Linked DNA regions of Methylovirgula sp. 4M-Z18. The protein of the gene in region 1 binds, or shares a complex with, the protein of each later gene. Links are inferred from orthologs where the notes say so. Each region holds a gene or a part of one and is shown on either strand. Other genes may lie near its edges. The genes, in order: trxB and trxA.

Region 1 (12,162 bases):
CACGCGGCGGCCGCCAGGGCGGCGTAGCCGAAGATCGAAGGCGACAGGAACAAGAATATTCCAAGCGCCAGCATCACGATGTCGAAGAGCGTTTCCCTGGTCCAACCAGTTCCTTTCATGACGACCTCCTCCACTAGAAGGCCCGAGGTGCCAAGTCCCTTAACGGACTGGCTTTTTCTAGACTTGGATGTAGTCTCGCGGTGCCGATTTTCAAGGGCCTGAGCGCCGGGCCGAGGCGCTCCATCTTTTGCTTGCATCGGGCGCGGACCTATACCACTCTATACGGATGCCTTAAGGGTAGAGGATGCTGCAGCGACACCGCTCGATCCTCGCGCCACGGGGCTTATTTCGCGTAAAGCCCTCCGTGATGCGCCGGACTTTGGCGTGTTGTGCGGGGGTTTTGTTTCTTTAAGAGAGGGCGGCAGGCCTATGCCTCGCCGCCTTGTGGCAGTTGTAAGAGGACTTTCATGGACAAGATCCCCATGACGGCAAACGGACATGCGGCGCTGATAAAGGAGTTGCAGATCCGCCAGCAGGAGGAGCGTCCGCGCATTATTCAAGCCATCGCCGAAGCGCGCTCGCACGGCGATTTGTCCGAAAATGCCGAATACCATTCCGCCAAGGAAGCCCAAGGCCTGAATGAAGGCCGCATCGCCGAGCTCGAGGATAAATTGTCGCGCGCCGAAGTGATCGACGTCTCGAAACTCTCCGGCGACACGGTGAAATTCGGTGCGACCGTGACCCTGGTCGACGAGGATACCGAGGAAGAAAAGGTCTATCAGATCGTCGGCGAAAGCGAGGCCGACGTGAAGTCCGGCCGCGTCTCGATCACCTCGCCCACGGCCCGAGCGCTGATCGGCAAGAGAGTGGGCGACCAGATCGAAGTGACGACGCCGGGCGGCGGGAAGAGCTACGAGATCCTGAACGTCACGTTCGTGTGATGACAGTTTGGGGCGCGCTAAGCGCCCTTAAATCTTCCCATTTACGACGTATTTTCACCGCATCTGAACGTCCGGGGCGCAGGAGGCAACATGGTGCAATCATTGCTTGTCACGCGGCGCTTGCTTCTGGCGGGCGGCGCGATGGCCTTGCTCTCGGCCTGTAACCCGACGGGGCCGGTCGAAGCGACCGTCCGTCTCAACCCTTCCGAAGCAGCGAGCGTGCGCTTCCGCGCCATTCGCGTCGATACGTCCCGGATCGCGGAGCGCGGCCTGCCCGATTATGCCGAACGGCTAAAGCCGATGGTGCAGCAGTCGGCGCTCGCCGCCTTCGGACCCCGGCTCGCCCCGCAGGACAAACAGGCGCCCACTCTGGTGATCCGCGTCGACAGTATCCAACTCGCCTCCTACGCCGGCGGCGGCCACTCGATCACCTTCAGCGACCATAGCGGTGGCGGCGGTGAACTCGACTGGATCGACGGGGCCGGCCTCATCGTTGCGGCAAACGGCAAGGTGCTGGCGGACGAGCCTTTGTTCGCGAGCCAGGATCCCGGCAGCGGCGGCGCCTGGTTTTTGCCCGACAACGAAGACCGCCGCACCGCGTCGCTGTGCGACATTTTTGTCCAGTGGATCAAGCGGCAGATGCAGCTCTAGGTCGTCAACGGAGTGAAGCGTGTACGACTGGTCGTAAGCTTTAACCTATAAGAAGGCCAAAAGCCGTCGCAGGCTCGGACGAGGGCTGTCCGCTGAAAGTCTGCAAGATTCCGAGCAACCCCTTCTCCCGATGGGAGAAGGGGTCGCGCGCAATCATCGCGGACATTTTCCCGGACAGCCACGGGCCGCTGTTACTAGCCCTTGTAATGATACCATTGCGACATTTGCGGGAGTTGCTCAGCATCCGTCGCATTGATTGAACTGAGCGGGCTATCGCCGTTTTGCGCGCCAAGATAACGGCCGACCGAGGAACCATCGCCGTTCGTCCCAAACGTTCCCCCCTGCTGTGTCGCGGCAAACGACGCCCAGCTGTCGAGGCTCGACACATCGTCGCCCTGCGATTTTTTGTCCGCAACGAAAGTGACGCCATGCGGCGAGCCGAAGGTGAAGCCCGGCGCATTGTCCTGCGAGACGAGCGGCGTGAACGCCCCTGTCGTCTTGTCGACTTGACCGAAAGCGTTCAGGCTGCCGACCGAAGCATAATAATCGTTCGGGTTGAGGCCCGTCGCGTGAACGGCCAAAACGCGACCGTCTTTGCTATCTGAAATGTAGAACGTGCCGGACGTCGCCGTCGGCACGATGACATCGTCAAGCCCGGCATTGCCGACGGACGCGGCGGGAATGCCCTGGATCGGCGTGAAGTCCACGGTCTGTTTTGCGGTGCCAGGGTTTTTCACGTCGATGATCGTGCCATCGGCATTGCTCGAGAAGATCAGGTCGCCATTGCTCGCAAGCTTCAGCGAATCCGGATCGCTCTGCGGAATAACCTCGGTTTGGTCGGTGACGGTGTCATAGCCCGTCGCGCCGTCGAGCAAAACGGGCGTGGTCTGGAGCAAAGAGCCGGGCGTCGGATTCGGGCCGTTGAGCAGCTTGACGATCGTCGCGTCGCCATTGCCCGTCGGGTTCGTATAGCTCAGGAACACTTGATCGCCCTTGAACACCACGTCGTCATAGCCGCGCGTCGCCGACGTGTCGGCATAGTTGAAATGCGCGGTGACGGTCTGCGTCTTGGGATCGATCAAGGAGAGCGACGAGTCGCCGTCCTGGTTTTGCAGGGCCCAGACGAGCCCGGTTTCGGGATTGTATTTCAGGCCATCGACCGAGCCGCTGATCGAGTAGGCGTGAACGAAATTTCCCTTGTCGTCATATTGAACGATAGTGCTGTCGCCCGGAATGACCCCGGTTGAATCGACCCCGTTGCCATATTCCACGAACATATATTTGCCGGCCTGGGTGATGGAATCGAGGCCGCTCACGCCGCTCGGCGCGTCACCGAACGTCTTGATCGAATCGACTTGCGGCGCAGACGCCGCATGTTTGTCGGGAATGAACGTGACGCCATGCGGCGAGCTGAAGTCCATGCCCGGCGCATTGGTAGCTGACAGGAGCGGCGTGAAAGCGCCGGTCGTCGGATCGACTTGGCCGAACGCCTTCAGGCTCCCGACCGAAGCATAATAATCGTTGGGATTGAGGCCCGTGGCGTGGAACGAATAGACCTTGCCGGTGGCGGTGTCGGTCAAGACGAATGTCCCGGCGGTTGCGCTCGGCTTGATGACATCGTCGAGACCAGCATTGCCGGCGGTCACGCCCTGAATCGGGGTGAACGAAACAGCCTGATTGGCTGTGCCGGGATTTTGGATGTCGATGATCGTGCCGTCGGCGCCGCTCGACATGATGAGATCGCCATTGGGCGCCTGCTTCAACGAGTCCGGATCGCTTTGCGGCACCGTTTCGATCTTGCCGGTGACGGTATCGAGACCGGTGGCGCCATCGGTGAGAATCGACGTGGTGAGGAGCGTACCGCTCGGATTGTCGCCGTTGAGAAGTTCGACCAGCGTCGGATCGCCGGGATTGACCGGGTTGGTGTAGCTCAAGAAAACCTGATTGCCCGCGAAGACGACATCGTCATAGCCGCGGGACGCGGACGGATTGGCGAAGCTCAGCGGCGCCGAGACCTTATGGGTCTTAGGATTGATCAACGTGATCGTCGAATTGCCGTCCTGGTTCTGCAGCGCCCAGATCTCGCCCGTGTAGGGATTATATTTCAGGCCATCCACGGAGCCGGCGATCGAATAGGAATATTCGACTTGTCCGGTCTTATCATATTGGACGATCGTGCTCGATCCGCCCGCGCCCGTCGAGTCGGCGCCGTTGCCATATTCTACAAAGTAGGAGCCGTCCGCCGTCGTCACCGAATCCGGTGCGCTGACACCCGTCGGCGTCGTAAATGTTCTGATATCGTTGATCGCAACCATCTCGATCCTCCATCAATACGGGCAATTGCGTGGACAATATGTGGCTGCGGCGGTGACGTCGGTGTGACGGCACTTTGTGCGCACGGCGCACGAGAGCGGGGCGCGGCACTCAGATGCCGGCGCAAAAAACCATGAAATCCTCGCTAACGCCCTATCGTTTCAGGGCAAATCCCCTCGCCCCGCGGTATCGATCGCTGCCAAAGGCTCGTCCTTGATCTTGGTCAGCGCCAGCGATGTGCGCACATTGCGCACGTTCGGCACGGCAGTGAGTTCACCGACGAAGGCCTGGAAGGCCGCCATATCCGGGCTGATACATTTCAGGATAAAATCGATATCGCCCGACAGGGTCCAGGATTCGCGCACATTCTTCCAGGATTTGATCCTGGCGGCGAAAGCGGCGAGTTCCGGCTCCGATTGGATCTCCAGATGCACGAAGGCAAAGGAAACGATGCCGTAGCCAACCGATTTTGCGTCGACTAGGGCGCGGTAGCCCTGGATGACCCCAGCCTCTTCGAGCGCCCTCACCCGGCGCAGGCAGGGCGGCGGCGAAATGCCGACCCGGCGCGCCAGATCCACATTGGTCATGCGCCCGTCCGATTGCAGCGCGTCGAGGATCATCAGGTCGACGGAGTCCAATTTTGGGCTGCTGGCGGGCGAAGGAAAAGTGGCGTCGGGCAAAGTATCGCTCAAGGGTTGGCGCAAACCGTCGAAAGGTTTAAAGGGGCTAACTCTCGCATTCAACGGGGCGACTCTTTCTTTAAGGCCATGGATCAATTGTCACAACCGCTTAAGCCCGCCGCTTCCCTCGTCCCGCAAGGAACCACAGCCTGGATTTTGACTGATGGTAAGATCGGCGACGAAGTGCATTGTTTCGGCATTGCCGAAACGCTCGGGCTCGAACCGGTCCGCAAATTGATCCACCGCTCGATTTTCTCGCCGCTGGCCCCCTGGGGGCCGATCGACCCGCGCCACCGCACGGCTAAGGTCAATGGCCTGCTCGCCCCGCCCTTCCCCGACATTGCCATCGCCTCGGGCCGCCGCACGGTGCCTTATTTGCGCTATGTGCGCGAAAAGTCGGAAGGCAAGACCTTCACGATTTTCCTGAAAGATCCGCGCACCGGGCCGGAGACCGCCGATTTCATCTGGGCGCCGGAACACGACAAGGTGCGCGGCGAAAACGTGCTGGTGACCCTCACCTCGCCGCACCGCCTGACGCCGGAGCGCCTTGCTGCAGCCCGCGCCGTTCAGGACAAGCGCATTGCGCATCTGCCCACACCGCGCGTCGGTCTCGTCATCGGCGGCATGAGCCGGCATCATTCGCTGCAAGAGCAAGACGTCGCCCGGATCTGCGCGGTCGCCTTGGCCGCGATCGAAAACGGACAAGGCGTGATGGTCACGCCCTCGCGCCGCACGCCAAAATCCGCGGTCAAGGCCATCGCCGCCAATTTGCAGGCGGCCGATCCCGAGGGCGCATTCAGTTTCGTATGGACCGGAGAAGGCGAAAACCCCTATCTCGCGATCATGGCCAATGCCGATTACATCCTCGTCACCGCCGATAGCGTCAACATGATCGGCGAAGCGGCAACCACCACGGCCAGCCTCTATGTCTACGAACCGAGCGGCGGCTACAAAAAGATCAATTATTATCTGCGCCGCCTGACGGATGAAGGCTTGATCCGCCGGCTTGAAGGGAACGTGATGGAGCCCTATGCGCGCCGCTCCGTCGATACGACGCAGGAAATCGCCGACGCGATCGCGAAGCGCTATGCGGCGTGGAAGAGCGGGAAGTAGGAGGAACACGGGAATAGCGACCGGAACGGTCGCGGTCCCAGGTCGGGCCAGGCGTTAAAGGACCGCGACCGTCCCGGTCGCATGAGGCCACGGTCCATTCAAACTTATCCCACGCGCACAGGAGCTTCCGGGAACGACAGCTGTTCGCGCGCCTTCCATTCATGGGTAACGTAATTCAGGATCACCGATTTGCGCACGCCGTTGATCGCGCGCTTTTCGAAGCCGTGCCACGTGTTGTCCGACGGCACGAAGATCATGGCGTTGCCGGGCACGAAGGGCGCGCGGCCGAAATGCTGTTCCTTGCTCACATACATGTCGGTGCCAAGGTCCTCGTGCCCCGCTTCGTCCGACAGATAGAGCAGGCAGGTGAATTTCTTGACGCCGAGATCCGTGTGCGGCTCGAGCCAGAAGCCGTCGATGTCCATCGCATATTCGAGCCGCAGGAACGTGTCGTCGATCGGCGCCTCGAACCGCTCGGCGATGTAATTCACGATGCTCTGGTCCTGGAACGCGTCGGCGACCGCGCGCATCACCGGATATTTCGCCATGTTGGCGACGTCGAAATAGGAGCGCGTGTTGTTGTGCAATTCGCGCCGGCCGGAAACACCTTCGAGCCCCGGCGCCTTGAACGGCAGCGTGTTCAGTTCCGTGATGACATCGGCCGGCAGCGCCCTGGAGATCGTATAATGGCGGTAAGGCACCTCGAAAGCCGCGCGCGCGTCGAGGGATTGGCGGAACGTCTTCACGACATCTTGAGCAGAAGCAGTCATCTAGGGTCGCACCTCATTGCACTGTTTTTCAGCGGATTTCTCAGGAATTGGTTGCATATGACACGAGCCACCCGTCCGGCACAATCATTTTGTCCCGTTTAGAAGGAGTCTGAGCTGGGCGGCGATCCACAAGCGAATCAGTCATTTTTCTACACAAACCTTGTCGAACCGCGTTACAGTTATTATAAATTTGCATAGCTTTGCCGTTGGCCCATTCTGATTCAATCCCAACGGCCTTTTTATGTACCCGACAAATTTGGAGCTTTTTGTGTCCATCGCACAAACTGACATGAGCTTACATGCTAGGATGATCATCATCGGCTCTGGCCCGGCCGGCTATACAGCGGCGATCTACGCGGCGCGCGCCATGCTGGAGCCGGTCATGATCGCCGGCTTCGAGCCGGGCGGCCAATTGATGATCACCACGGATGTGGAGAATTATCCGGGCTTTGCGAGCGCCATCCAGGGCCCCTGGCTGATGGAGCAGATGAAGGCCCAGGCCGAGCATGTCGGCACCAAAATGGTCTCGGACCATATCACCGCCGTCGACCTGTCGCGCCGGCCGTTCCATCTCGTCGGCGACAGCGGCAAGACCTATACGTGCGACACGCTCGTGATCGCCACCGGCGCCAAGGCCAAATGGCTGGGACTGCCGAGCGAAGAGACGTTCAAGGGCTACGGCGTGTCGGCCTGCGCCACCTGCGACGGCTTCTTCTATCGCGGCAAGGATGTGGTCGTCGTCGGCGGCGGCAATTCGGCCGTCGAAGAAGCTTTGTATCTGTCGCATCTCGCCCGCAAGGTGACGGTCGTGCATCGCCGCGACGGTTTCCGGGCCGAGCGGATCCTGCAGGAGCGGCTGTTCAAGACGCCGAATGTCAACGTCATCTGGGATAGCGCCGTCGAGGAAATCTGCGGCGGCGGCACGCCGGCCGGCGTAACCCATGTGCGCTTGAAGAATGTGAAGACCGGCCAGGTCTCCGAGGTGAAGACCGACGGCGTGTTCGTCGCCATCGGCCACCAGCCGGCGGCGGACCTGTTCGCCGGACAAATCGAGATGAAGCCGAACGGCTATATTCGTACCGCCCCCGATTCCACGGCCACCAATGTGCCTGGAGTTTTTGCGGCCGGCGATGTGACGGACGATATCTACCGCCAAGCAGTGACTGCTGCCGGCATGGGCTGTATGGCCGCGCTCGAAGCCGAGCGCTGGCTCTCCACCCAGCTTTTGAGTCAAGCGGCTGCAGCGGAGTAGAGCGAAGGGGAACGTGAGCGGATCGTCAAGCGGGGAGCTATTGCGCCCGCGCCTGATCACGGCAACACGGACGATCCGGTAAAGGAGGTCTGAGGTGGACTGGGACAAATTGCGGGTTTTTCAGGCCGCGGCCGATGCGGGCTCGTTTACGCACGCCGGTGAGGCGCTTGGCCTGAGCCAGTCAGCAGTCAGCCGCCAGGTCGGCGCTCTGGAGCACGATCTCGACGTACCGCTGTTTCACCGCCACGCCCGCGGCCTGATTTTGACGGAACAGGGCGAATTGCTGTTCCGCACGGTCAAGGACGTCATGCTGAAGCTCGAGGCGGCGCGCACGCGTCTCAGCGACTCGCGCGAGAAGCCGCATGGCGAATTGCGGGTGACGACGACGACCGGCATCGGCGCCAATTGGCTCACGCCGCGCCTCGGCGAGTTCCTGGAGCTCTATCCGGAAATCAAGCTGCAAGTCATTCTGACCGATGACGAGCTCGATCTTGGCATGCGCGAGGCGGATGTCGCCTTGCGGCTGCGCCAGCCGGTGCAGCCTGATCTCATCCAGCGCCGCCTGTTCACCATGCATTTCCATGCCTTCGCCTCGCCCGAATATTTGAAGCGGCACGGGCATCCGCGCACCCTCGAAGACCTCGATCACCACCGGATCATCGCGTTTGGATCGAGCGGGTCGAGCTATCTCAACAATATCAACTCGCTCCCCATCGCCGGCCGAGATGCGAAGAATCCGCGTCCCACCAGCGTGACGGTCAACAATATCAACGCGATCCTCAATTCGGTGAAAAGCGGCGTCGGCGTCGCCGTTCTGCCGGACTATCTCGCCGAAATTGAAACCGGTTTGGTGCGCGTGTTGCCCCAGGCCGAAATGCCTGAGCTCGACTGTTATCTCGTCTATCCGGAAGAGATGAAGAATGTCGCGCGTGTCCAGGTTTTCCGGGACTTTTTGGTCACCAATGCGCAGCGTTGGCACTATTAGTCTTGGACTAAGATGCTGGAAACGTTCGTCCTTTACGCATCACCCCAAGCATGGCTCCCATGCGAAGTCTTGGGTTGTCGCATGGGCACTTTGCCGTCAAAGTAGGCCCTGGTTGATGAAGGAGTTGGCGTCCTTGCCCCCCAAGGCCGCCACGTTTCTCACCGTTCCCCTCAGAACCCTAGAAGGGTTTGGCCGGACCTTGTGTCCGGCCTCTTTTTTGAAAACAAAGCGCTTTGAGCGGACTGCGACATGGAAGGCTTCGGTCCTTTCGCCCCTTACCTCACATATACAGAGGCTGGCCTTCCAAGCCCTTGTAGAGGTCGGCCACGTAATCCCCGTAGCCGTTGAACAGAAGCGTCGGCACGCGCTGGCCAGTCCCCAAAACCTCTTCGGTCGCCTGGCTCCAGCGCGGATGCGGCACTTTCGGGTTCACATTGGCCCAGAAGCCATATTCGGACGATTGCAGCGTCTCCCAATAACTCACTGGCCGCTCGTCGGTAAAAGTGATCTTGACGATCGACTTGATTGACTTGAACCCGTATTTCCACGGGGTCGCGAGCCGCAACGGCGCGCCATGCGGCTTCGGCAACGGCTTGCCATAGGCGCCGGTCACCATGAAGGTGAGATCGTTCATCGCCTCGGCCATGGTGAGGCCTTCGACATAGGGCCAGGGATACCAGGTCTGGCGCTGGGTCGGCGCCATTTTCGCATCTAGGAAAGTTTCGAAGCGGACATATTTCGCCGAGGAGAGCGGTTTGGCCTTGGCGATGAGCGCGCTCAGCGGAAAGCCCGTCCATGGCACCGCCATGCCCCAGGCCTCGACGCAGCGGTGGCGGTACAGACGCTCCTCGAGCGGCATAGCCTTGATGAGATCGTCGATGCCATAGGTCTTCTTGTCCTCGACCATCCCGTCGACGGCGACCGTCCAAGGCCGCGTCTTCAGACTGTCGACGGTGCGATAGATGTCCTTGGTGAAGCCGAATTCATAGAAATTGTTGTATTTGCCGTTCACGTCCTCGGGCGTGATGTCGCGGTCGAGCTTGTAGGTCTCGTTGCGTTTGGCCGGATAGAGCGAGGCAGTCGGATCGGCATCGGCCGCAGCCCATTGCGGCCAGACCGCCGCGCCCGCCAGCGCCGCGGCACCCGAAAGCACGGCGCGGCGGTTGAGAAAGAGCGCCTCCGGCGTTGCAAGATGCTCAGGGATTTCCCAGCCCTTCCGGCGCTTGATCAACATGACATTCTCCTCAAATCTATAAGCGCGAATGTAGTTGAGAAACGCCGCTCAAGCCAAATCACGAGGCTGCGAGGCACGCGCGATCAATAAGGATCACGGCAACCTCGCAGATCGGCTCCCCTACCCTGCTCGCTCGTGCGCGCGCTGCGCCACCACATGCTCGGCCGGTTTGCCGGAAAGCTCGGCCATATGGTTGAACTTCGCGGCATAGGTGCCGACGCCCGCGGTCGCGGAGCGCAGTTCTAGGATCAGGTCGCCGATTTCCGCTTCGGGGATCAGCGCCTTCAACGTGTCCCATCCCGGCCAGCCCTCACGCGGATCATAGCCCAGAATCTGGCCGCGCCGCGCCGACACCATGCCCGTCGCCCGCGACAGCGCGTCCGTGGGCACGTGCACGTCGACCGACAGAATCGGCTCGAGCAGCACGGGCCGCGCTTTCGCCAGCGCTTCCGTCACGGCGAGCTTTGCCGCGGCGCGGAATGCCATGTCGGAGGAATCGACCGTGTGATACGAGCCGTCCGTGAGCGTCACGGCCACATCCACCACCGGAAAACCCAAAGGCCCGCGTGCCATGCCGTCGCGGCAGCCAATCTCGACGGACGCAAAATATTGTTTCGGCACCGTACCGCCGTGCACCGTCTCGGAAAAGGCAAAGCCTTCGCCGCGTGCCTGCGGCCGCACGTCGATCAGCACATCGCCATATTGGCCGTGGCCGCCGGATTGCTTCTTGTGCCGGCCGCGGGTCGAGACCGCATCGCGGATCGTCTCCCGGTAGGACATCGAGCGCTTCCTCGCGCCGACATTGACATTGTAGCGCGCGCTCAACCGCTCCAGCGCCACGCGCAAATGCATTTCGCCTTGACCGAGCAGGCGCAACTCGCTCGCCTCAGCATCCTGCTGGAAGACCAGCGCAGGATCCTCCTCGATCAATTTGCCAAGGGCGGCGGCGACGCGCACCTCGTCCTTGCGATCCTTGACCACCAGCGCGAAGCCGTGGATGGGTTCGGGCGTGGGCTGCATGGCAAGCGGCTCGGGGGCCTCCGCGTTGGTCTTCGCCTCCGTGAAGGTCTGTCCCGTCAACGCGTGTTCGAGCCGGCCGAAGGCAAGCGTATCGCCCTCTTCGGCGCTGCCGACTTTCGCGAGCGAACCGCCGGTGAGCCGCGACAGGCCCGAAATGCGGTCCTCCTCGCCGTGCGAGTTCAGAACGCTGGCACCATCGGCAAAGGAACCGCGCAGCACGCGCGCAAACGACAACTTGCCGCCATGTGCCGTATGCATCGTGCGCAACACATGAGCGAGCGGCGGACCTTCTGCCGCAAGGTTCAAACGCTCGCGCGTCTCGGCGACGCCCGGGCTTTCATGCCGCAGCGCTTTCAAGAGCCGCGTGACGCCATTGCCGCGCTCCGCGGCACCCATCAGGATCGGCACGATCTGTCCGCCGCGCACATCCTTGGTGAGATCGTCGAAGACCTGATCACGCGGCGGCTCGATGTCGGAAATCAATTCCTCCATCAGCGTGTCATCATAATCGGCGAGACGCTCCAACATCGAATAGCGCGCTTCCTTCTCGCGCGGCAATTCGCCTTCCGGTAAGTCGACGACGGTCGAGGGCGCATGCTCGCGATAGATGAAGGCACGCTCCAAAGCGAGATCGATGAAGCCGGTCGAAATGCCGTTCTGCCAGATCGGAATTTGCCGCAGCAGCAGAGGCGCGCGCGAGGCCGGCTGCAGAAGTTTCAGCGACTCGCGAATGCTCGACGTTGCCAGATCGATTTTGTTGAGGAACAGGAGGCGCGGAATGTTCTGCTCTTCCAACTCGCGCAAGATCACCTGCAGCAGAGGCACTTTCTTCTCGTCGAGTTCGCACACGACGATCGCCAGATCGCACGCTGCGAGAGTCGCGCGCATGTCGTTCAGGAATTCGATCGAGCCGGGACAATCGACGAATGTATAGCGGTCGCCCATGTAATCGACGCAAGCGATATTGGGCTCGACACTCATCTGATGGGCGCGCGCTTCGGGCGTCGCATCGCCCAGGCTCGTGCCGTCCGAAACTTTTCCCTGCCGCTGCAGGGCACCGCCCCGCGCCAGCAAGCTTTCGAGCAGGGTGGTCTTACCGCTCTGATAGGGGCCGACGATCGCGATCAATCGCGGCCCCGCCGCTCTGCCTAGGGGTGTTTTAGCCGTTTCGTTCATGGCGCTCTCCCAAGGTTGTACCGGGGC
Region 2 (11,976 bases), 2.2 Mb from region 1 along the record:
AGGCCTAACAACAGAAATGGGTAGGTCGTCGCTTCCGCGTTTCGATGCACCCGGAGATATCGGGCCACGCTCGGTGGATCCAATTCCGACACACAGACGCCATAGCGCGCACCGTCCTCCGGGTTGATTGCCACGCCGCCCCGCGCACGCACCGCTCCGCTTGCAACCCAGAGCCCCAGGAGATTGAGGCACAAAACGATGCTGGTTACGACATAGGCTAGGAATGTTGGATTGGAGGTCACAAGAGCGTGCTGCATCGTGCGTTCAAGTCCATGCTCTGCCGAGATCGCGCATTAGGCGTTTGCCGCTGATCGCGACGCGACGCCCACATAAGTGACAAGGTTGTCGAGGGTTTGAGACGTGCCTCGGTCAACGCCCATTTCGAGAAATTGATCGAGGTGCTGCGCTGACCGGCATTCAATCTGCACTGATAGGCGCGTTTTGCCTGCAGATTCGTGCAGCAACACGCGACCTGTGGCGGCGAGGGCTTCGAACACGAGGCGATCGGGTGGGGCGATTTCAAGGTATGTCCCGGCGAATGGCATTTCTGGACGTGCCTTCATGACGAATTTGAAGGCTCCACCTGGGCGCAAGTCGATTTCGCAGGCCATCAAGCGCTCCCCTGAAGGGTCCCACCAACAGGCAACATGCTCGGGCCGAGTCCAGGCTTCGAACACCTGCATGCGCGGGGCGCTAAACTCGCGTTCCAACCTTATCGAGTGCGCGGCGCGGTCAATGATGAGCTTGGAATTGGTCCTGGACGCGTTCGTGGTCAACATTTCACTTCTCCACGGATTTCATTGTGGCGAGATGCGCATCGAGATTGTCGAGCCTGCATTCCCATTGCGTGCGGAACGGCTCGACCCAATCCGCAACATCCTTGAGAACCGAGGGCACCAGCTTGCGCGGGCGCCGCTGCGCATCACGCCCCCGCTCGATCAAGCCGGCCTCCTCGAGCACCTTCAAATGTTTCGAGATCGTCGGCTGGCTCAGCGCGAACGGCGTCATAAGTTCGGACACGGTCGCTTCGCTCACGCTTAGGCGCATCAGGATGGCGCGCCGGGTCGGGTCGGCGAGAGCGGAGAACGCTTTGTTCAAACGATCAGGTTGGGATAAGTGAATTTCCATCTAGCTATATAGCCATATGGCAATATACAAGTCAAGACCTAAGCGCTTATTGCGGCGAGAACCGGGCTTGTGGATACCTTTTGGGCGATCATGCCAGTCGCTGGGCACCTGCAACACGCACATCACAGAGCGGCAAGATCTCGAGTAATTTTCCGATTGGATGGAAACTCACTCTAGCTTTTACTTCGCCGCGTAGACTGCCGATTCTGAATCGAAAAGGGATCAACTTTTCTAGAAATGTGTTTTAGCTGCCCTTGGGTCGGAATGCCGCACATTTCGCCGGATCGGTTTCAAGGCGCGGGCCGCCGATGAGATCGATGCAATAGGGCACGGCCGGGAACACCGCATCGAGACATGTGCCGATGGCCGACGGCTTGCCCGGCAGGTTGATCAAGAGAGACGACCCGCGCGTGCCCGCAATCTGCCGGGACAGAATGGCGGTCGGCACTTCGAGCAGGCTCTTTTGCCGCATCAATTCGCCAAAACCCGGCAGCAAACGTTCGCAGACGGCTTCCGTCACCTCGGGCGTCACGTCGCGCGGCGCGGGACCCGTGCCGCCGGTGGTGAGGATGAGGCCGCATTTGTGCTCGTCGGCCAGTTCGATCAGCGTCGCCGCGATCACATCCTTCTCGTCTGGGATGATGCGCTTCAGCGGCGTCCAGGCCGACGTCAGGACATTCGCGAGCCAGGCCTCGATCGCCGGACCGCCGCGATCCTCGTAAATGCCGGCGCTGGCGCGGTCGGACACGACAACAATACCGATGGGACAGGACAAATCCGTCATTCCTTAAGCTCAAGTATCAGCTCGCCGCGCAGCCGGCTTCCCACCCCAAGATCGCCTGTTTGCGCGTCACGCCCCAATGGTAGCCGGTGAGCGCGCCGGAGCGGCCGAGCACACGATGGCACGGCACGACGAACGAAATCGGATTGCGCCCGACCGCAGTGCCGACGGCGCGCGCGGCCTTGGGCTTGCCGAGATGCGCGGCGATATCGCCATAGGTCGTGGCACGGCCGACCGGAATACGCAACAGCGTCTCCCATACCCGCACTTCGAAATCCGTGCCGATGAGGACAACGCGCAGTGGCATGTCCGGCTTCCACAGCGCGGGATCGAAGGCGCGCGCTGCGAGAGGCGCGGTTGCCGCAAGGTCTTCGACGAAGGCGGCGCGTGGCCAGCGCCGCTGCATATCGCTAAGCGCGCCGGAACGTCCGCCCGCGGGCTTGCCGTCTCCCCGCGCCCGGCCGGGACCGGCCTTTTCATCCACCCAGCCAAGCCCGGCGAGGCCGCGACCGGTCGCGACGATCAGGGCCTCGCCGAAGGGCGACGGATGAAAGCCGTAGCGCAAGATCAGCCCCTCGCCGCCGGTTTTGTAATCGCCCGGCGACATCGCCTCATGGGTCACGAAGAGATCGTGCAGCCGGCCCGGCCCCGACAGTCCGACCTCATAGGCCGTATCGAGCACCGATGCCGACTCGCGCAAAAGGCCGCGCGCATGATCGAGCGTGATCGCCTGGAGAAAAGCCTTCGGCGACAGGCCGGCCCAGCGGCGGAACAGGTGGTGCAGATGCGAGGTCGACAGCCCGACATGCGCCGCGATCTCCTCAAGCGCGGGCTGGCTGCGCCAGCGGCCGTGGATATATTCGAGCGCCTGTTTCACACGGGCGTAATCGCCGGCCTGTCCATCGTCGATCCCAAGCGCGACGACAGACGGTTCGGAATGGACAAGGTCAAGCATCGTCTCACGTTTCATCGTGTGTCATCGCCGCTGCTTGCGCCCTTTGAACCCGTTCCGCCACCCGAAAACGATGCGGACGTCTCCATTCATGAAAAATGCGCGCCGCGCCGCGCGTCCGACAGCGCACGATTGAGATCGCGAGCGAAATCGGCCTTGGCATCCGGCCCCAAAAAGCCCGCCACTTCGACCGATGTGCCGCGCGAGATCAATTCGAGCCTTTGCACGCCGAACTCCTCGTGCTCTTCGCGCCGCAACCGCACCCAGACAGGATTGAAACGCCATTCCTGCCGCGCGCCCTTGGCGCTCACCTTCGCGAGCTGCAATTCGAGCGGATTGAGCGTGATCAACTCGTAGGCCCGCGCCGCCTTGAAATTCAGCTTGAAGGCAAAATAAAGGAGGAGCACATCAAGGCCGAGAAAACCGACGACCGGCCAGGCGCCCAAGAGAAAAAACGGCAGACTGACGAAGGCACTCGCGAAACCGACGCAGCAGAGCAGGATTTTCACGCCCTTCCAGCTCATGGAGCGATGCGGATGAATCGTGCGCGAAAATATTTCCTTTTGCAGCGGATCGGAAAGAAGCTCCATGGGGTCAACTCCGCGCCGTTGTGCCGCCCAACGTGGCAATCTTATACCAACGGTCACGAAAAGTGACCGTTGGTTCCTTTCTTCATTTTTCGCCTTTTCAAGGCGATTGCGAAAAATGAAGAGCGGTTCAAAGGTCGCTTCTCGCGACCTTTGATCTTATAAGACATTATGACGACGCAAAAGCCAAAAGCGATCAAGAAGCCCGCTGCCGCCAAGACGGCGGGCAAAAAGCCCAAACGCGCCCTGCCCGACCCGGCGAAAGTGCGTGAAATCTTCACGCGGTTCGAGCGGGCCGACCCGGAACCCAAGGGCGAACTCGATTACGTCAATCCCTACACGCTGGTGGTCGCCGTGGCGCTGTCGGCGCAGGCGACCGACGTTGGCGTCAACAAGGCGACGAAGGCCCTGTTTGAGGTGGCCGACACGCCTCAGAAAATGCTTGACCTCGGCGAGGAGCGGCTACGCGAGCACATCAAGACCATCGGCCTCTTCCGCACCAAAGCCAAGAACGTCATCGCTTTGTCGCGCAAAATCCTCGACGATTTCGGCGGCAAGGTGCCGCGCGACCGCGCCGCGCTGGAAACGCTCCCAGGCGTCGGCCGCAAGACCGCCAATGTGGTCTTGAACATTGCCTTCGGCGAGCCGACGATCGCGGTGGATACCCATCTTTTCCGCGTATCCAACCGCATTCCGCTCGCGCCCGGCAAGACGCCGCTCGAAGTCGAACTGGGGTTGGAAAAGATCATCCCGAAGGAGTTCCTGCGCCACGCCCACCACTGGCTCATTCTGCACGGCCGTTATGTCTGCAAGGCGCGCAAGCCGGAGTGCGAGAAGTGCATCATCGCCGACCTCTGCGCCTCGCCGGAAAAAACGCTTATATGAAAAAGGGCCTCCGCATGGAGGCCCTGATCGACGATCCGCTTGGCTGTGAAAATTAAGCCGCGCCGTTGATCCATTTCACGAGTTCGCCCTTCGGCGCAGCGCCCACCTTTTGCGACGCGACCTGGCCATTCTTGAACAGCATCAGCGTCGGGATCGAGCGAATGCCGAGCTTGGCGGACACGGCCGGATTCTCATCGACATTGAGCTTCACGACCTTCACCTTGCCGGCCATTTCCTTGGCGATTTCGTCCAGCGCCGGCGCGATCATCTTACAAGGGCCGCACCATTCCGCCCAGAAGTCGACAACCACAGGCTCAGACGATTTCAAGACGTCGGCCTCGAAGCTGGCGTCGGTGACCTTTTCCGTGGACATGAAAACCCTCTTTCTTTCGAGCATTGACCCGAAAAGCTGTTCGACTTTTCGGGAATGCGACCAATAAAGCTTAGAGCAATTTTCCGATTCCGGAAGAATGGAAAATTGCTCGGACGGCGACTCGAGAAACCGGCCGCCACAGTTGCCTCATAGGTAGGAAGGAGCCGCATCGCCGTCAAGCGCGCCGATCTCCGCGCCTGGCGCAGAGGTGACGTGCGCCAGCGCCGCATCCAGACTTTGCTCCGGAATCTCAAGATATTGCGGTCCCGTCGTCCAGATCAGGAAGGCCCGGACCGGCAGGTGGGGATAAAGCGCACCCACCACCGCCCGGTAGAGCGCCAGTTGCGACACATAGGCGGCAGGCGTCTCGGCCAGCTCCCGCGGGCGGCCGGTCTTGTAATCGGCGATGAACACGGCCTCGGCCGTCACCGCCAGCCGGTCGATACGACCCGTGACCCTCAGTTTGGCTCCCAGGGCGCCAGCGATTTCGCCCGCGATCCCGACCTCGGCACGCGACTGTGGCCCGAACAGCGCCGCCAGCGCCGGAGCGTCGAGAACATCCAGCGCCTCCCTGAGCAGTGCCGCCCGCGCGCCGGCATCGAGCCGCTGCGCTTCGGCCTGGAGGAAGCGCAAACCGGCCGCTTCACGCCGATTCGTGGCCACGTCGGGCAAATGCTGCAGCAGGGCGTGCATCAGGCTGCCGCGCTGGGCGGCGTCTCGGCCAGGTACCGCCTGTGCGCGCGGCCCGTTGTTTCGGTCGGCTGCGGTGGCGGCGTTGGAGGGGCTGATCGGCGGCGGCGCATCGTGCTCGGGCAGCGCATCGCGCTCGAGCCAATCCGGGAGCCGCGTCTCGACCGCGCCCGCTTGCGCCGCGGCAGTCACGTCGGTTTTCTGATAGGCGATGACCTGGCGGCGGTAGATCTGCTCAGCGCCGTCCCAAGGCGCCGGCAGAATCTGCAGGTCGGGCTCGAGCCCGGCCCAGATCATGTCGAACCAGCACTCGGCATTGCGCCCGCGCGGGCCATGGAAGCCCGCCACATAGAGCCGTTCCTCGGCGCGGGTGAGCGCGACATAGAGCAGCCGACGATGCTCCTCGATTTGCGCCTGCCGCGCCGTCTCGCGCACCGCGCCAACCGCAGCGGTATCGGTCGCGGTGCGCGGCGACCAGGCCGGCAAAGCGCCACCCTTGCCGTCGTCGAGAAAAAAGATCTTCGGATCGTGCCGTCCGCCCGGCACGCTGCACGTGTCCGGCAGAAAGACGATCTTCGCTTCCAACCCTTTGGCGGCATGCACCGTCATCACCCGCACGGCGCCGTGCTGCGCCTCCATGTCGCGCTTGATGGAAAGGTCGATCTGCTGCAGCCCATTCAGGAATGTCACCAGCGCCGGCGCCTGCTTGCGCTCCTCCGCCAATGTCAATTTGAGGAATTCGTCGATGGCGTCGCCCGCCTCCGGCCCGAGCCGGGCCAGCAACTTGCGCCGCCCGCCATCGGCGCCGAGCACGTGGCTGTAAAAGGCGAAGGGCGCCAGCGTCGCAGCTTGCTTTTGCCACGCGTGCAATTGCCGCGCGGCGGCGCCATGGCGTGGGTCGGCGGATTGTTGCAGCGCGTGCAGCAGCGTGCCTGGTCGCGAAGGCGCGAGCGCGATCAGATCGTCATCGTCGAGACCGACGAGCGGCGATTTGAGTACCGTCGCGACGGTCAGATCATCATCCGGCAAGAGCGACGCGCGGCCGAGCGCGATCAAATCCATCACCGCGATGTGATCGGTGAGCTGCAGGCGGTCCGCGCCGGCCACCGGCACGTCGGCGGCCTTCAGCGCGCGAATGACGGCTTCGAAGAAAGCGTTGCGCGACCGCACCAGAATCATCACGTCGCCGGGGTCAATCGCGCGCGGCTGGTTGTTCTTGTCCATCACGTAATCGGGCGAACCCGGCGCGATCATCGCCTTGATCGCGGCGGCAATGCGCCTTGCCACAATGACCGGCGGATCCTGCATGTCGAGCGCATCCACCGGCAAACGCCAATCGCGCGGCGTCTCCCGTGCCTGTGCGCCGACCGGCGGCCAGATTTCGACCAGGCCAGGCGCCTTCGCTTTCAAGGGCTGGTGAACTGTCCTGACATTTTCGTCTCCGGCCGACAGGCCGCGGGAGCGCTCCGGCGCTTCGAAGACCTTGTCGACGGCTTCCAGAATATCGGTCGCCGAGCGGAAGGAGAGCACGAGTTGAACATGCTCGAAAAGCAACCGCCGCTCGCGCGGGTCTGCCGCTTCCCGCACCTTCTTGTCGAGCTCCCGGCGCACGGCGTCGAACATCGCCGGATCGGCACCCTGGAACGAAAAGATCGATTGCTTTGGATCGCCGACCGCAAAAAACGTGCGCGCCTGCCGCTGCGCAGACTCGCCGGAGAAAAACTCCTCCGTGAGCTTTTGCAGAATCTGCCATTGCTCGGGCGACGTGTCCTGCGCTTCATCGACCAGCACGTGATCGATGCCAGCATCGAGCTTGTAGAGAACCCAAGCCGCATCGGCGCGCGCGAGTAGCGACAACGTGCGTTCGATCAGGTCTTGAAAGTCGAACAGGCCCTGGCGCCGCTTCATCCTTTCATATTCGGTCAAAATGCCGCCCAGCACGCCGAGCAATGCGACCGTCCGCGTCACTGTTTGCGCGCGTTTCAGTTTCTCGACAAGCTTAACAAGCCGATCCTGTTCGGCCAGCAAGACTTGCGCAATGAGCGGCCGCGTCTCACCAAGTTTCTTGGCTACCAGGTTTTTGCGTGGGCTGTCCTTCTCCGTCAGGAAGATGCTCTTGTAGATCTCCAGCTTCTTCGCGTCGTCGAGCGCGGCGAAGGCGCGTGCCAAGAGGACAGCACCGGACTCCTTCGCATTGCTGAATGGCTGCATTTCGGCGGCAAGGCTCGGCCATTCGCTTTGCGCGATACCGCCATAGAGCATGTCCTGCGCGATCGCCGCATCCGTCTCGTGCGCCTGCAAATCGAGTTCGCGTTGCAATGCACGCGTCAGCTTGTCTTGCGTGGGATAGGCGCGGATCACCCGCGTGATCGCCCCGCGCTGCGCCATGGCTTCGCCGATCAACGTATCGAGCGACGAGGAAGACACCTCGCGGACCAACAGATTCAAATTCTGCCCGAGCAGTGAGGCTGGATCGCCTAATGCGCGATGCAGAACGGCCTGCCGCGCCGTCGCGAGCAAGACCGCATTTTGCTGATCGTCGAGAACTTCGAAACTCGCCGGTACGTTGGCTTCGAACGGAAACACATGCAGCAGTTTTTCGCAAAAGGCATGGATGGTTTGAATCTTCAACCCGCCGGGCGTTTCCACCGTGCGCGCGAAGAGGCGACGTGCCTTGGCAAGATCATTCGTGTCGGGCGCCGGCGCGCCGGTCTCCAAGATCGCTTGCCGCAGCGCATCATCCTCGAGCATCGTCCAACGCGAGAGCGTGTCGAACACTTTTTGCGCCATATTGGCGGCGGCGGCCTTGGTGAAAGTCAGGCAGAGAATCTTCGCGGGCTGCACGCCGCTGAGCAGCATGCGGATCACGCGTTGCGCCAAAACGTGGGTCTTGCCCGACCCGGCATTGGCCGAGACCCAGGCTGAGAGCGCGGGGTCGGACGCGGTGCGCTGCTTGTGAATCGTATCGGCGGGCGGACGCAGACTCATCAGCTTTCGCCCTCCGCGCCATCCAAAGCGCCGCCGGTTGCCGACCATTCCTTGACCCGCGCGAGATGATCGTAGACGCCGAAGCGCATGACAAATTGCGGGAACGGCCGCGACACGTAAGCCGTGTCTTCCTGCCGGAACTGATCGAGGAGCTGCCGCAGGCCTTGCAGATGGTCCGCGGCGAGATCGGCAATCGATTTTTCCTGCGCTTCTGCGCGCGGCTTCTCCGTGACCGACTTGGGCTTGATCTCATCGATGCCGAGAAACTTCACATACAGCGCATCGGCGACTTTCGGGTTAGGCGGCAGATGCGCAAACGCATTCTGCGCGACCATCGCCGCTTCGAGAGTCAATTGCGGCGCAAAGCCTGCATAGATTTCACGCGACGATGGCACAGCTCCAGTTTTGAAATCGACAATCGTCACCGCCTCATCCGAACCGATTTCGAAACGGTCGGCGCGCGCGGTGAGCTTGAAGAGGCTGCCATCGAGCAAGGTGAGCGGCAAGGCGCCGCTTTCTTCCGCGACAAAGCGCGCGCTGCCGACGCGGCGGCCAGCATCCCATGCGAAGATATCCTGCAGCGCGGTGACAATATCGGGCCAGCGGAAGGCGCGGAAATCCGGGTCCAGCAGCAGCCGCGCGAAATCCTCCCCAACCTTTTTCTTCATGTCGGCCAAAGCCGCGGCCGGCGTTGCACCGGTGGGATATTTACGCACCAGGTCGTTCAGCGCGTCATGCAGAACCGCACCAATCTCGCTCGGGCCCTCGACCTGATTGAGCTCGCCCAGCGGCGTTAGCCGCAAGATTCGCTCGGCGTAGATCGAATAGGGATCGCGGCGCAGGCGCTCAATTTGCGTGACGCTCAAGCGTTGCGGGCGCAAGCTCACGCTTGGTCTTGGCTTCGGCGGCTTCAGCACGATTTGCATCTCGGCACGATCGATCAGCCGCGCGAGGCGAAGATAGTTCTCGCCCGCGCTTTTACAAGCTTCCCAATGGGCGCCCGCGAGCGCGCCGAGGCGCTGCAGGAAGCGCGAGGCAACGGTTGGTGCGCCATCGCGTTTGAGCGCGCGCGTCAAGATCACATGGGGATGACCGCAGGCGACGGTAAAGTCATGCGCGGTCTGGCCGATGCGCCGCTCCGGCGGCGTGAGGCCAAGCGCTGCCCGCATGGGGCGGTTGAGAAAAGCGTCCGTTTCGGCCTGCGGCGGCCAGATCGTTTCGTCGAGGCCGCCGAGCACCGCAAGATCGACCGACAGGAGCCGCGCCTCGAGCAGGCCGAGAATCTTCAGGCGCGGATGCGAGGGCCGATGGATCTGCACCAATTGTTCGGCCAGAACGGACGAAAAAAACGCCAGGTAGTCGGTCGCGCCGAAGCTCATGCCATGTTCGGCGGCCGCCTGCAACGCGTCAAAGACCTTGGCCAGCGTCTCGGCACTCGCATCCTGCAAGCCGCCGTGCTCGTTGTCCTCAGTGAGTGCGATAATCGTCGCGCGATGCGCATCGAGCCATTGCGCGAGCGGCGCGTCGTCCAATCGCATCAACGGCGCGACAATGGCGGTGAATCGGGTGAGGAGATCCAGAAGTTCGGTCCAATCGCTCTCCGTGATCCGCTGTTGCAACGGATGCGCGTGCGGATCGTCTGCGGCTTCACGCGCCGCATCGAGCAAAGCAGCGACATCACCCATGTCCGACCCCGGCAACAGCACGCGCAACACACCGGCTTCCAGAATTTCGCTGAGGCGATCGAGTTCCTCGCGCGGCAGACCGAGCCGCGCAGCAGGATATTTCAACAATGCGAGCAGATTGGCCGAATCTTCCGGCGTCACCACATAGGTCATCACGAGCCGCGCGAATGTGCCGGCGCAACTCCTGTCGAGCGGTTCCCCGCCCGAAGGTTCGACATCGATCTGCCACCGCCGCAATTCCGATTGCACACGGCGCGCGAGATTACGGTCGGGCGTGACCAGCGCGGCGGTGCGGCCCGGCGTCTCCAGCGCTTCGCGCAAGGCAAGGGCAATGGCGAGCACTTCCTCGCGTTCGTCGAGCGCCTCGATGAGCGCAAGATCCTGCAGCGCTTCACGCATATAATGTTCGTCATGGCCCTGCACGAAGCGCAACCAATGCTCCGTGCTCTCGGCCGGCCGCAGCGCCTCGCTGATCAGCCGCGTGCGCCGGGCGAGTGACGAAGGCACCATGCCGACCTCGGCAATCTCCGCGCGCGTCAGTCCCAAAGTCGCGACGAGCCGGGAGAGGACGGCTTGCGGATGGCTGCTCGCCGGCTCGGCGTGCTCGCCGCCGGACAAGATGTGCCACGCCGCATCATCGAGCGTCTTGTCGAGGCCCGGCAAGACCACCGCGCCTTGCGGTGCGCGCGCGATCGCCGCAAGCAGCCGCGCTGTCGCCTGATTGGTGCCGGTCGAACCGGCGGCGATGATCGGCCCGCGCGGCGGTGTGCTTTGCAGCCGCGCGATTTCGCGCTCGATCAGGCGTGCGCGCCGCGTCGCCGCATCGACCCTATGGCGCGACGCCAGAATGTCCGGCCATTGCGTCATCGCGATATTGAGAAAATCGAGCGTGATGCGCCAATAATCGTCGTAGCGTTCGACGCCGAAGGGCTTGATGTCCGACCAAGCCACGCCCTCGATGATCAATTCGTCGATGAGGCCGGCGAGGTCGCGCGATAGAGCCCAGGCATCGGCCGGCGTCGTTGCGACCAGCATGGCCTCGTCGGCATGATGGGTCGAGCGCCCCTGCGCATCGATCGAGACAATGGCATTCTGCACCGCCCTGCCCCATTGCAGAATGAGGCGCGCCAAGATCATGCGCCGCTCGATATCGGGAATCGCTTGGGGCAAATCCTCATCGAGGAGCGGATCGAAACCGGGCTCGCCGGCAAAAAGGCCGCTCGCATCGCCGTCGAGCGCGCCCAGCGGCAGAATGCGCGGCAGAATGCAGGACGGGCCTGGGAAACGCGCCGAAAACACTTGCGCCAGCGCGCGCGCCGCGCGCTGAGTCGGCACGAAAATCGTCACGTCGCTCAAGGCGAGCGGGCCGAGCGCGGCCGAAAAGCCCGGCACCAGCGAACCATCGAGCAAATGGTCCACCAGCACGTCGAGAAATTTCGCGCCTGGCGCTATGGTGACAACGCGCGGTGCCGACATCCCTTACCTAGGGTCGGGCCATGAGCCCCATGACGCGTTATTGCGCAGATTGCAGGATGGCCTCTTCCGCTTCGTGTATCGCCTGCGGCGTGCCGACATGCAACCAGATCCCGTCGAGCCGCAGGCCGAACAGCCGGCCCTGCTCGGCCGCATCGAAGAAATAGGGCGCGAGGCGGAAAACATCCGCCTGTTCACCGGCAAAGAGCTCCGGCTTGATGATGCCGACGCCGGCATACACAAACGGCGCGACCTTGCGCTCTTCACGCTTCGTCAGCCGCCCATCCGGCGCCATAGTGAAATCGCCCGGCCAATCGACGCCGACGCTGGTCGCTGTTTCGGCAACCAGAAGCAGCACATCCATTTTCGCCGGATCCCAGTGCTCCAACATCCGGCCCATATTGCTTTTCGGTCCCTCGATCCACAAGGCGTCG

The links.
Region 2: the proteins of trxB (region 1) and trxA are in contact, whole or in part, in a crystal structure (PDB 1F6M), measured with the Escherichia coli proteins. The link is inferred for Methylovirgula sp. 4M-Z18 from one-to-one orthologs.

The regions. Positions count from the first base shown.
Region 1 is NZ_CP149574.1:3,190,753-3,202,914, forward strand. What follows is about bases 5,768-8,738. They hold trxB (thioredoxin-disulfide reductase), read left to right. Parts: upstream 5,768-6,757; coding sequence 6,758-7,720; downstream 7,721-8,738. Other genes in these bases: V9T28_RS14815 (2OG-Fe(II) oxygenase), read right to left, coding at 5,803-6,468; V9T28_RS14825 (LysR family transcriptional regulator), read left to right, coding at 7,815-8,705. Outside these bases: V9T28_RS14785 (SPW repeat protein), read right to left, coding at 1-119; transcription elongation factor GreA, read left to right, coding at 468-941; V9T28_RS14795 (hypothetical protein), read left to right, coding at 1,032-1,592; V9T28_RS14800 (hypothetical protein), read right to left, coding at 1,787-3,907; V9T28_RS14805 (Lrp/AsnC family transcriptional regulator), read right to left, coding at 4,067-4,543; V9T28_RS14810 (mitochondrial fission ELM1 family protein), read left to right, coding at 4,682-5,698; protein-methionine-sulfoxide reductase catalytic subunit MsrP, read right to left, coding at 8,986-9,939; V9T28_RS14835 (elongation factor G), read right to left, coding at 10,060-12,135.
Region 2 is NZ_CP149574.1:968,889-980,864, reverse strand. The notes cover bases 3,047-5,831. They hold trxA (thioredoxin TrxA), read right to left. Parts: upstream 4,707-5,831; coding sequence 4,386-4,706; downstream 3,047-4,385. Other genes in these bases: addA (double-strand break repair helicase AddA), read right to left, coding at 4,854-5,831; nth (endonuclease III), read left to right, coding at 3,620-4,333; V9T28_RS04450 (DUF2244 domain-containing protein), read right to left, coding at 3,047-3,451. In the rest of the region: V9T28_RS04475 (MAPEG family protein), read right to left, coding at 1-257; V9T28_RS04470 (SRPBCC domain-containing protein), read right to left, coding at 294-779; V9T28_RS04465 (ArsR/SmtB family transcription factor), read right to left, coding at 781-1,128; mog (molybdopterin adenylyltransferase), read right to left, coding at 1,373-1,912; V9T28_RS04455 (methylated-DNA--[protein]-cysteine S-methyltransferase), read right to left, coding at 1,929-2,879; more of V9T28_RS04450, read right to left, coding at 2,951-3,046; more of addA, read right to left, coding at 5,832-8,384; double-strand break repair protein AddB, read right to left, coding at 8,384-11,545; V9T28_RS04425 (nucleotidyltransferase family protein), read right to left, coding at 11,583-11,976. UniProt on the Escherichia coli protein: Participates in various redox reactions through the reversible oxidation of its active center dithiol to a disulfide and catalyzes dithiol-disulfide exchange reactions.